Arthrobacter globiformis: one gene and its partner. The protein of the gene in region 1 binds, or shares a complex with, the protein of each later gene. Links are inferred from orthologs where the notes say so. Each region holds a gene or a part of one and is shown in the gene's direction. Other genes may lie near its edges. The genes, in order: smc and QFZ23_RS08890.

Region 1 (6,859 bases):
TAGCCGTGGCTGTTCCCAAGCGGAAAATGTCTCGCTCGAATACCCGCGCCCGCCGCTCCCAGTGGAAGGCGACTGCCCCCCACCTGGTGAAGACCGTCGAGAACGGCCAGGTCACCTACAGCCTGCCGCACCAGGCAAAGGTCGTCACCGACTCGGCTGGCACTGCGCTGTTCCTTGAGTACAAGGGCCGCAAGGTCGCGGACGTCTAATCGGCCTCCAAGCTGATCAGGATGTCTTCAACTGAAGAGCTTCTGAAGCGTCTCGGTGTCTTCATTGACGCCGGGACGCTTCGTCTTGCTCTGACACACCGTTCGTACGCCTACGAAAACGGCGGCATACCCACCAACGAGCGCCTTGAGTTCCTGGGCGACTCCATCCTGGGCTTCTCCGTTACCGATGCGCTGTACCGCGACAACCCGACGCTCCCCGAGGGCGACCTGGCCAAGCGCCGGTCGGCCGTGGTGAGTACCCGCGCCCTCGCCGGCATCGGCCGCAGCCTGGGCATCGGGGACTACATCTATCTTGGCCAGGGCGAGAAGCTCACCGAAGGCAAGAACAAGGCCTCGATTCTGGCCGACACCATGGAAGCCCTCATCGGCGCCACCTACGTGTCCAACGACATCGAGACCGCCCGCCAGCTGGTGATGCGCCTCATCGGACCGCTCCTGAAGGACGCCGCCGCCCTTGGCGCCGGCACGGACTGGAAAACCAGCATCCAGGAGCTGGCCGCGGGACGGCAGCTGGGCAGCATCTACTACGCCGTCGAGGGCTCCGGCCCGGACCACGCGCGCACCTTCGTCGCCGTACTCCAGATCGGCGGAACTGCCTACGGAAAGGGCTCCGGCCACTCCAAGAAGGAAGCCGAGCAGGAAGCTGCGGCAGATGCCTGGCGGAAGCTCTCGGGTGCGGAGGCCAAGCTTTCTGGTGCGGAGTCTGCGCCGGCGGACGTCTCAGCGGCCCCGTCGGAATCCGCCGCCGGCAGCTAACCGCCCGTGCCTGAACTTCCCGAAGTCGAGGTGGTCCGCCGCGGCCTGGTCAACTGGGTGCGCGGCCGGACCATCACCGGCGTCGACGTGGTTGACCCGAGGTCTGTGCGCCGGCATGCCCTGGGACCCGATGATTTCGCCGGGAACCTTGAGGGGGCCAAAGTCCTCGACGTCGTCCGCCGCGGCAAGTTCCTCTGGATGCCGCTGCAGGAGGACGGCGCGGCGCGCACTGATACAGATGCCAGCGGTTCAGGGCTGCCGGGCGTCGCGCTCATGGCCCACCTCGGCATGAGCGGACAGCTCCTGATGCAGGACAGCTCCGTTCCGGACGAGAAGCACCTAAAGATCCGCCTGCGGCTGAGCCCGGAGGGAACCATGCCGGAGCAGCTGCGGTTCGTGGACCAGCGGATCTTCGGCGGCCTCTTCGTCACCACGCTCGTTCCCACGGACGACGGCGGGCCCGGCGGGCTCGCGGAGGACCCGGTGCCGGTCATCGCCGAGGAAGCCTCGCACATCGCGCGCGACCCCCTGGATCCGCATTTTTCCTTTGACACTTTCTACCGCCGTCTCCGGAAGCGGAAGACCGGGCTCAAACGCGCACTGCTGGACCAGGGGCTCGTCTCCGGGATCGGCAACATCTACGCCGACGAGGCCCTGTGGCGGGCCAAACTGCACTATGCGCGGCCCACCGACACCCTCCGGCGGGCCGACGCCGAGCGCGTCCTCGCCGCTGCCCGCGACGTGATGACCGATGCCTTGGCCGCCGGCGGCACCAGCTTCGATTCGCTGTACGTCAACGTCAATGGCGCGTCCGGTTACTTTGAGCGGTCCCTCAACGCCTACGGCAGGGAGGGGGAGGAGTGCCGGCGCTGCGCGGCCGCGGGGATCCGCAGCATTCTGAAGCGCGAGCAGTTCATGAACCGTTCCTCCTACACTTGCCCCGTGTGCCAGCCGCGGCCGCGCAACGGCCGCTGGTGAGAATTGCCACCCTGCTTCGGAGGGCCCGGAAGGCCCTAAATCCGGGGATCCCGGCCCGTTAGCCGCTAGATTTGGTGGAGGATTAGCACCCGCTGCCGCCACCTTTGGAGATCTGAAAACCTTGCACCTCAAGAGTCTGACCGTCAGGGGCTTCAAGTCGTTTGCGTCGGCCACGACATTCGACTTTGAGCCCGGCGTCACGGCAGTTGTCGGGCCCAACGGCTCGGGCAAGTCCAACGTGGTGGACGCCCTGGCCTGGGTCATGGGGGAGCAGGGCGCCAAAACCCTCCGCGGTGGCAAGATGGAGGACGTCATTTTTGCCGGCACGTCCGGCCGTCCCCCGCTGGGCCGCGCGCACGTCTCACTCACCATCGACAACACCGACGGCGCACTGCCGATCGAATACAGCGAAGTCACCATCTCCCGCACGCTGTTCCGGACCGGCGGTTCCGAGTACGCCATCAACGGCTCAGCCTGCCGGCTCCTGGACATCCAGGAACTCCTCTCCGACTCGGGACTCGGCCGCGAAATGCACGTCATCGTGGGACAGGGGCAACTGGACCGGGTCCTGCACGCCACTCCCGAGGACCGCAGGGGCTTCATCGAAGAAGCCGCCGGCATCCTCAAACACCGGCGGCGCAAGGAAAAGACCGTCCGCAAGCTGGAGGCGATGCAGGCCAACCTCCAGCGGCTCAGCGACTTGACCGGGGAAATCCGCCGACAGCTCACACCGCTGGGCAAACAGGCAGAGGTGGCGCGGCGCGCGCAGACCGTCCAGTTCGAGGTCCGCGATGCCCGGGCCAGGCTGCTGGCCGATGACCTTGTCCAGCTCCAGAACACCCTTGCCCAGGACATCGCCGACGAGTCTGCGCTCAAGGCGCGGCGCGCCGTCGTCGAAACCCAGCTTGAGGAGGGCCGCCGGCGGCAGGCGTCACTGGAGCAGCTCGCTGCGGAGGCGACCCCCCGGCTGAACGCCGCCAGGGACACGTGGTACCAGCTGTCCGCCGGACGGGAGCGCCTGCGTTCGCTCGCATCCCTGGCCCAGGAACGCTGCCGCCTGCTTGGCTCCGCAGACCCGGCGCCGGAGCCGGGCCGGGACCCGGAACAGCTGGAGCGGCAAGCCGCACGGGTCCGCAGTGAGCAGGCGGACCTGGAAAAGGACATCCTTGAAGGGCGAGCCGCGCTGGAGGCCGCCACTGCCGCCAAGTCAGCGGCCGAGGATGCCGCCGCGGCCGAGGAGAAGCGGCTCACCGCCGCGCTGCGGGCCGCCGCCGACCGGCGTGAGGGCCTGGCACGCCTGGCCGGGCAGGTGGGGGCGGCGCGGTCAAAGGTGGAATCTGCCCAGGCCGAAGTCGGCAGGCTGCGAGAATCCTTGGCCGCTGGCGTTGAGCGCCGCCGTCATGCCCAGTCCGAATTCACCGCGCTCGAATCGCAGGTGGCGGGGGTCGAGGACGGCGAGGAAACCCTTGATGCTGAATACGAGGACGCCTGCGCAGCCCTAGACGGCATCCTCACCGAGATCGATTTGCTGAAAAGCACCGAACGCGACGCCATCCGCGAACGGGACGCGCTGAAGGCGCGGCACGAGGCGCTGCAGCTGGGTCTCAACCGCAAGGACGGCTCCGAACATGTCCTCGGTGCCGGGGTGGCTGGCACCGTCGGTCCGCTGGCTGCGGCCCTGAGCGTTGAGCCGGGCTATGAGGCAGCCGTTGCGGCAGCCCTCGGCAGCGCTTCGGACGCCATCGTGGTCCGGGACGCCGGAACTGCGGCGGAATTGGTGCGCCTCCTCAGGGAGGACGACGCCGGCCGGGCCACGCTGCTGCTCGAGGCCGCGGCGCCTCCCGCAGGAAGGCCCGCTGCCGGTCCACTGCCCGCCGGGGCCCGCCCGGCGGTGGACCTGGTGACGGCCTCCGGTACCACGGCGGCGGCCGTGCGAACACTGCTCGCAGCCACCGCCGTCGTCGAGGACCATGACACGGCGGCGGACCTCGTCGCCGAGCGTCCCGACCTTACCGCCGTGACGCTCGCGGGCGATGTGTTCACCGCTTGGACCGTCACCGGCGGTTCCGCGAAGGCGCCCTCACTGCTTGAGGTGCAGGCCGCCGTCGACGACGCCGCGTCCCGCCTGACGGCCGTCACCGCCGGGCTGGAACAGTGCCGCTTTGCCCTGGCTGCCGCCGGGGCCCGTCGCGCCGAGGCGCAGGAACGGGCGGACGCCGCCTTGGAGCGCCTGCACGAATCGGATGCCCGGCTGGCAGCGGTGGCCGAACGGCTGGGCCACCTCAACTCGGTCCTGCGCAGCGCCGTCGGCGAAAGCGAACGGCTGGCGGCGTCACTGGCCCGCGCAGAGGCAAACATCGTGACCGAGCAGGAGGCGCTGACGGCGGTGACCGCCCGGCTGGCGGCGGCACAGGACGCACCCGCCGAGGAGGAACCGTCCACGGAGCAGCGGGACGCACTGGCCCTGGCCGCATCGCAGGCGCGGTCCGCCGAAATGGAAGCCCGTCTGTCCCTGCGCAGCCGGGAAGAACAGCTCACGGCCATCCGCAACAGGGCCACTTCGCTGGAACGGGCGGCAGCCTCGGAACGCCGGGCGCGAGAACAGGCGGCCGAACGGGCGCGGCGTCGAAGGATCCAGGCCAAGCGGGCGGCAGCTGTCTCGGCCACGGCGGAGGAGCTGATCCGGTTCAGCGACGTTTCCGTTGAGCTGGCCAGCCGGGAGCGCGACCACGCCGAGCAAGTCCGGGAGCAGCGGGACCGGGAACTGGCCGATATCCGCACTGCCAACGACGCGCTGGCCCGCGAACTGGCGGAACTGACTGACTCGGTGCACCGCGATGAGCTGGCCCGCGCGCAGCAGCGGCTCCGGATCGAGGCGCTGGAAACGAAGTCGGTGGAGGATCTGGGACTCACCGCAGACCAGCTCGTGGCCGACTACGGGCCGGACCAGCCGGTGCCCGTGGCCGCTGCCGCTTCCAAGGACAAGTGGGCCGCGCTGCGGGCGCCGGTCGATGCCGAGGGCCAGCCAGTGGTGGAGGGCGTGCCGTTCGTTCGGGAGGAACAGGAAAAGCGGCTCCGCAAGGCCGAACGCGACCTGTCATCGCTGGGCAAGGTCAACCCCCTGGCGCTGGAGGAGTTCGCCGCGCTGGAGGAACGCCACCAGTTCCTCAGCACCCAGCTGGAGGACCTCAAGGCCAGCCGCAAGGACCTGCTGGACATCATCAAGGAAGTGGATGACCGCGTGCAGAAAGTCTTCTCGGAGGCCTTCGCGGACACCTCGGCCCAGTTCGTGCGGGTCTTCGGCCGGCTCTTCCCCGGCGGCGAGGGCAGACTGGTGCTGACCGACCCCACGGACATGCTCACCACAGGCATCGAGGTCGAAGCCCGGCCCGCCGGCAAGAAAATCAAGCGGCTGTCCCTGCTGTCCGGCGGCGAGCGGTCGCTCACCGCGGTGGCCCTGCTCGTGGCCATCTTCAAGGCCCGGCCCTCGCCGTTCTACGTTATGGACGAGGTCGAAGCCGCCCTTGATGACACCAACCTCGGCCGGCTCATTACGATTTTCGAAGAGCTCCGGGAATCCAGCCAGCTGATCGTGATCACCCACCAGAAGCGGACCATGGAGGTGGCCGACGCGCTCTACGGCGTGACCATGCGGGGCGACGGCGTGTCCACCGTTATCAGCCAGCGGCTGGGAGCGGACGTCTAGGGGACGTCCAGGACGGGGCGGCCGTGGCCGTCCGTGCCGCTGCGGCTTGTGAGAAGCGACTGTGCTCGTGAGAAGCGCCTGTGGCTTGTGAGAAGCTAGGGGTGTGAATGACATCATCCCCATTCTTCTGCCCATTCTTGCTGCCCTGGTAGTTATCGGCGGGCTGGTCCCGGTGCTGATGAAGGCCCGGAAATCCGGCAACCAGTACCCCGGCACCCGGGACGCCAACGACCCCGTTGAGCCGCTCGCGGGCGGAGGCACGCTCCTTGAGGACCGCCCGGCTGCCCCTGCCGCGCCTGCCGAGAGCAAGGTTCCGGACGCCGTCGACCTTGAAGGGCTGGAAGCCGACGTCCCGGATGACGCGGCCGGCCTGGAAACCATTCAGGTGGAGACGCCGCTGCCCGTGGCCGGCCGGCTCACCCGCCTCCGGGAGCGCCTGGTCAAGTCCAACAACGTGCTCGGCAAGGGCCTACTGGCACTGCTCTCCAGCGACAAGATCGATGAGAACGTCTGGGATGAGGTGGAGGAGACCCTGCTCCTGGCCGACCTTGGCACTGAACCCACCATGCAGCTGGTGGACTCGCTCCGCGAACGCGTCAAGGTCCTGGGCACGCGCGACCCCGAGCACGTCAAGGCACTGCTCCGGGAAGAGCTCATCAAGATCGTGGACCCGTCCATGGACCGGAGCCTGCGGATTGAACGGCACGCGGACAGGCCTGCCGTCATGATGGTGGTTGGCGTCAACGGAGTAGGCAAGACCACCACCGTCGGAAAGCTGGCCCGCGTCCTCGTTGCGGAGGACAAGGACGTCCTGCTCGGCGCTGCCGACACCTTCCGCGCAGCCGCCGCCGAGCAGCTGGCAACCTGGGGACAGCGAGTGGGGGTTCCCACCGTGAAATCCGACATCGACGGCGCGGACCCGGCGTCCGTGGCCTACGAGGCCGTGAAGGCCGGCATCGAGCAGGAAGTCGACGTCGTCATGATCGACACCGCCGGCCGACTGCAGAACAAGGTCGGCCTGATGGACGAGCTCGGCAAGGTCAAGCGCGTCGTGGAAAAGCTGGCGGAGGTGGACGAGGTCCTCCTGGTGCTGGATGCCACCACCGGCCAGAACGGGCTCAACCAGGCGCGGGTCTTCGCCGAGGTTGTCAACATCACCGGCATCGTGCTGACCAAGCTGGACGGAACA
Region 2 (5,585 bases), 1.3 Mb from region 1 along the record:
AAATCACCGTCATCGAAAGTGTGGATTGATACGTGAGCAGCGAACAGGGTTCAGCAACTCTGGAAGGCACGGAACTCGACCTGGAAGACGCCGTCATGGGTCCCACCGGCCGCCCCCACCGCGATTTTCCGGAGCCCGCGCCGCTGTCCTCCCATGGACCGGCCCGCGTCATAGCCATGGTTAACCAGAAGGGCGGGGTGGGCAAGACCACCTCCACCATCAACCTTGCTGCAGCGCTGGCCGAATACGGCCGACGCGTGCTCCTGGTGGACTTCGACCCACAGGGCGCACTGTCCGCCGGGCTCGGCATCAACCCCCACGAACTCGACCTGACCGTCTACAACGTCCTGATGGACCGTAAGATCGACATCCACGAAGCCATCCACCAGACCGGCGTGGAGAACGTGGACCTGCTGCCGGCCAACATCGACCTATCCGCGGCCGAAGTCCAGCTGGTCAATGAGGTCGCCCGAGAGCAGGTCCTCGACCGTGCGCTGAAGAAGGTCGAGGACGAGTACGACGTCGTGCTCATCGACTGCCAGCCTTCCCTCGGCCTGCTCACGGTCAACGCCCTGACCGCGGCGCATGGTGTGATCATTCCGCTCATCTGCGAATTCTTTGCCCTGCGCGCGGTGGCCCTCCTGGTCGAAACCATCGACAAGGTCCAGGACCGCCTCAACCCGCGGCTGCAGGTGGACGGCGTGCTGGCCACGATGTACGACGCCCGCACGCTGCACAGCCGCGAGGTTATCAGCCGCCTGGTGGAAGCCTTCGGGGACAAGGTCTTCGAAACCGTCATCAAGCGCTCCATCAAGTTCGCCGACGCCACCGTGGCCGCCGAGCCCATCACGAGCTACGCCGGAAACCATGTGGGTGCCGATGCCTATCGCCGCCTCGCCAAGGAACTGATTTCGCGCGGCGGCGCGCCCTAGCCCGCATGACCGCAGAGCCGGCAACGCCCCCCGTCGAGGCCAGGCGGTCCGGCTTCGAAGTACGCCTGGCCAACTTCAGCGGGCCCTTCGACCTCCTGCTGGGGCTGATCTCCAAACACCAACTGGACATCACCGAGGTGGCGCTTGCCACGGTCACCGACGAGTTCATTCGGTACATTCGGAACCTCCAGGAGCTGGGGGAGGAGTGGGCCCTTGACGAGGCGAGTGAGTTCCTTGTCATCGCGGCCACGCTGCTGGACCTGAAGGCAGCGCGCTTGCTGCCCGCAGGCGAGGTGGAGGACGACGACGACATAGCCCTCCTCGAGGCACGTGACCTGCTCTTTGCCCGGCTGCTGCAGTACAAGGCCTTCAAGCGGGTCGCCGCGTTGATGGACGCCACACTGGAACTGGAGTCCCGGCGCTATCCACGGCAGGTCGCCCTCGAGGAACACTTCGCCGCGATGCTGCCGGAGCTCGTCTGGAAGCACACCCCCGAGCAGTTCGCGGCGCTGGCCGAGGCCGCGCTCAAGCCAAAGGCCCCGGCGCCGACGGAGGTCGGTGTGGCCCACCTGCACGGCGGCACGGTGAGCGTTCGCGAGCAGGCGGAGTTGATCGGCCTGCGGCTGCAGGACGGCCGGCCCCTGACATTCCGGGCATTGATAGCCGACGCCGAATCCACCCTGGTGGTGGTGGCGCGCTTCCTGGCGCTCCTGGAGCTGTTCAGGGACCAGGTGGTGGCCTTCGACCAGGTGGCGCCGCTTGGCGACCTGACCGTGCGCTGGACAGCGGCCGGCACCGGATGGACAGGGGAGCACCTGAGCGAGGAATACGAGGAGCAGTAATGACGGATCCAATTGCGGGCCGGGAACGCGCCGCGCTTGAGGCGGTACTGATGGTGCTGGACGAGCCCACCTCTGCCACCGACCTCGCGGCGGGGCTCAACCTGACGGTGGCCGCCGTCGAGGCTCTGCTGCTGGACCTGCAGCGCGACTATGACGGCTATACTGTTAAAGCCCCGGATATGGAAACTGGCAGTGATGGACCTGAGCATGAAGTCGCTTCCAGCCCCCGGGGTTTTGAATTGCGGAAGGTCGCCGGCGGCTGGCGCATCTACTCCCGGGCTGAATTCGCCGACGTCGTTGGTACTTTCGTCCTGGAAGGTCAGACAGCCAGGCTGACCCAGGCGGCGCTCGAGACACTCGCCGTCATCGCTTACCGGCAGCCGGTGTCCAGGGCAAGGGTGTCTGCAATTCGTGGAGTCAACGTTGACTCTGTTGTGCGGACGCTGACCCAGCGCGGGCTGATCGAGGATGCCGGAACAGATCCGGAATCGGGCGCTGTCCTGTACCGCACGACGTCGTATTTCCTTGAGCGCATGGGAATCGGCTCGGTGGCTGAGTTGCCTCAGCTTTCACCGCACCTTCCGGGGCTTGAAGGAATTGAAGAGTTCTACGACGCCGGAAGAATGTAGGCGGCACGCCTGCGAAGCAGTTTTTACCAGGGCAGATTTAATCTGCACGGCTGGCTAGTGTTGTCTTTGGACAACCTTTGCCGGTCAAAATCACAGAGGACGGGTCATGACACAGGCGGGACGCCAGGGTTCACCACGTAACAGCTCCGGACGTAAAGGTCCGGACAGCAACGCCGCGCGCGGCGCGGCACAAGGCCGCGGGGCAGTACAAAACCGGGGCGCGGGCGCCGGGAAGCGCGACTTCCCCAAGGGCGGTGACCGCCCCTTCGGCGACCGCACCTACAAGGCCAAGCCACGCGAGGAGCGGTTCGTCGATCCGGACGAGACGCCCGCCGGCCGCCGGCCCACAGGCGACTGGAAGCCGGGCGCCAAGGCCCCCGCGCCCAGGACTGGTGCACCCAAGGCCGGCGCACGCAAGGCCGCCGCTGCCCGGAAGCCCGGAGCGAACAAGGCCCCCGGCACGCCGGGAGCGCTGAAGCCCAAGTCGGGCGCCCCAAAGGCAGCGGGTTCGCGCGCCTTCGGCAGCGAACGCTTCGGCCAGAGCCTAGGTCCGGTACGCCGGCCATCCCGCACACGCGGTCCCCGCGCCGAGGTGCCGCAGTCGGAAGTCCACGACGCCGACGGCGTCCGCCTGCAGAAGGTCATGGCCTCCGCCGGCGTCGCCTCGCGCCGCGTCTGCGAAGAGATGATCGCCGAGGGCCGCGTGGAGGTCGACGGCAAGGTTGTCACCGAGCTCGGCGTCCGCGTCGACCCCAAGACCGCCGTCATCCACGTGGACGGCCTGCGCATCCAGCTCGATGACACGCTGGTCTACATGGTGTTCAACAAGCCCAAGGGCGTGGTGTCCACCATGGAGGACCCCGAAGGCCGGCCGTGCATCAGCGACTACGTCCGCAACAACCAGGGCGAACGGCTCTTCCACGTCGGACGCCTGGACGTCGCCACCGAAGGCCTGCTCCTGCTGACCAACGACGGCGAGCTGGCCAACCGGCTGACCCACCCGTCCTACGAGGTCCCCAAGACCTACCTGGTACAGGTCCGCGGACCGTTCCCGCAGGGCATCGGCGCGCAGCTCAAGGACGGCATCGAACTCGAGGACGGCTTTGCGTCGGTCGACTCCTTCCGGCTGGTCGACTCAACCCCCGGCCACGTGCTGATCGAGGTGGTGCTGCACTCCGGCAAGAACCGCATTGTCCGGCGCCTGTTCGACGCCGTCGGGTTCCCGGTGCTGCGCCTGGTGCGCGTCAAGGTCGGCCCCATCGGCCTGGGCGACCAGCGCCAGGGAAGCATCCGCAACCTCGGCAAGCAGGAAGTCGGCCACCTGCTGGCATCCGTGGGGCTGTAAGGGATGTCGGCTTTCCGTACGCACGGCCGGGGACACCTGAACGGCCCGGTCGTCGTTATTGGCACAGGCCTGCTCGGCACCAGCATCGGCCTCGGCCTGCGCGGCCGTGGCGTTGCCGTCTACCTGTCCGATCCCTCGCCCACCAACCAGGCGGTCGCCGTTGACATCGGCGCCGGCCTCCCGTTGGCCGCCATGGGGGACGAAAGTCCTGAACTCGTGGTTGTCGCATCGCCGCCGGACGTAACCGCGGACGTTGTGGACCGTGCGCTGGCAGACTATCCGGACGCCACCGTCGTCGACATCGCCAGCGTCAAGGCGGCGATCCTGCATGACCTGCGCAGCCGCGGCGCGGACCTCAGCCGTTACGTCGGTACCCATCCCATGGCCGGACGCGAGAAATCCGGGCCCGTCGCCGCCCGGGGCGAGCTCTTCACCTCCATGCCGTGGGTTGTCTGCCCCACCGAGGAATCCTCGGCCGGGGCGCTCCAGGCTGCGCGGGCGCTGGCCACCGACCTCGGTGCCCTGGTTTCGCAGTTCACGGCCGAAGAACATGACAGGGCCGTGGCCCTGGTGTCCCATCTGCCGCAGGTGATGTCCTCGCTGCTGGCGACCCGTCTGCAGGACACGCCGCTGCACGCCCTCTCCCTCGCGGGGAACGGGCTCCGCGACACCACCCGCATCGCAGCCAGCGACCCTACGCTGTGGGTCCAGATCCTAGGTGCGAATGCCGGCAAGGTGGTCGAGATCCTTTACGGTGTGCGTGAAGACCTCAACCGGCTGATCGGAACTCTGGAAGACCCCGCGGCCGCCGGAGCCCGTCTCGACCTGGCCCAGCTGATGAGCGAAGGCAACGCCGGGCAGGCACGGATTCCGGGTAAGCACGGCGGACCGCCGCAGGCATATTCCTGGCTCACTGTGCTCGTAGACGACCGGCCCGGCCAGATCGCCAGGCTGCTGACCGAAATCGGTGAGATTGGCGTCAACCTCGAAGATCTCCGCCTGGACCACTCCTCAGGGCAGAATGTGGGCATGGTGGAGATCTCCGTGCTGCCGAGCGCGCATGACCTCCTTGTAGAAGCACTAAGCGACCGTGGATGGCGGGTACTGCAGTAATGACACAGGAACTGACCGAAACTTTGCCTGCCCTCCGGCTGGGCCGCCCGCTCGTGGTGGCCATCGACGGGCCGTCCGGCTCCGGAAAGTCCAGCGTCAGCAAGGAAGTGGCCCGGCGCCTCAGCCTTGCCTATCTGGACACGGGCGCCATGTACCGGGCCCTCACCTGGTACTGCCTCGACCGCGGAACAGACCTCGCTGATGCCTCCGCCGTCGAGCTGGCTGCCGAGGAACTGCCGCTGGACATCAGCACCAGCCCGCACACCGAGTATGTGCGGGTCGACGGCACCGACGTTACCGACGCCATCAGGGAACCGGCCATCTCCTCGGCCGTCAGTGCCGTCGCCACCACGCTCGGTGCCCGGACGGAACTCATCCGCCGCCAGCGCGCCCTGATCGAAAAGCACAACCGCCGCATGGTGGTGGAGGGCCGGGACATCACCACCGTCGTCGCCCCCGCTGCCCAGGTCCGCATGCTTCTGACCGCCAGCGAGGAGGCGCGGCTCCGCCGCCGCGGCATCCAGCTCGGCGGAACGCAAAGCGCCGAGCAGCTGGCTGCCCAGGTGACCCAGCGGGACGCGAAGGACTCCACGGTGGTGAACTTCACCCAGGCGGCGGACGGCGTGGTGACACTGGATTCGTCGGAACTGGATTTCGAGGAAACCGTGTCCGCCGCGCTGCGCATCGTCACCAAGGTCATCAACCATGAGTGATTCCGCCAGGA

Evidence for each region.
Region 2: the proteins of smc (region 1) and QFZ23_RS08890 are in contact, whole or in part, in a crystal structure (PDB 3ZGX), measured with the Bacillus subtilis proteins. The link is inferred for Arthrobacter globiformis from one-to-one orthologs.

Annotation. Positions count from the first base shown.
Region 1 is NZ_JAUSZX010000001.1:3,279,753-3,286,611, reverse strand. The notes cover bases 1,742-5,870. They hold smc (chromosome segregation protein SMC), read left to right. Parts: upstream 1,742-2,085; coding sequence 2,086-5,670; downstream 5,671-5,870. Other genes in these bases: ftsY (signal recognition particle-docking protein FtsY), read left to right, coding at 5,774-5,870; mutM (bifunctional DNA-formamidopyrimidine glycosylase/DNA-(apurinic or apyrimidinic site) lyase), read left to right, coding at 1,742-1,964. In the rest of the region: rpmF (50S ribosomal protein L32), read left to right, coding at 6-209; rnc (ribonuclease III), read left to right, coding at 231-986; more of mutM, read left to right, coding at 993-1,741; more of ftsY, read left to right, coding at 5,871-6,859. UniProt on the Bacillus subtilis protein: Required for chromosome condensation and partitioning.
Region 2 is NZ_JAUSZX010000001.1:1,936,937-1,942,521, forward strand. What follows is about bases 1-2,855. They hold QFZ23_RS08890 (segregation and condensation protein A), read left to right. Parts: upstream 1-937; coding sequence 938-1,774; downstream 1,775-2,855. Other genes in these bases: QFZ23_RS08885 (ParA family protein), read left to right, coding at 33-932; scpB (SMC-Scp complex subunit ScpB), read left to right, coding at 1,774-2,403; QFZ23_RS08900 (pseudouridine synthase), read left to right, coding at 2,510-2,855. Also shown: more of QFZ23_RS08900, read left to right, coding at 2,856-3,748; QFZ23_RS08905 (prephenate dehydrogenase), read left to right, coding at 3,752-4,861; cmk ((d)CMP kinase), read left to right, coding at 4,861-5,574. UniProt on the Bacillus subtilis protein: Participates in chromosomal partition during cell division. May act via the formation of a condensin-like complex containing Smc and ScpB that pull DNA away from mid-cell into both cell halves.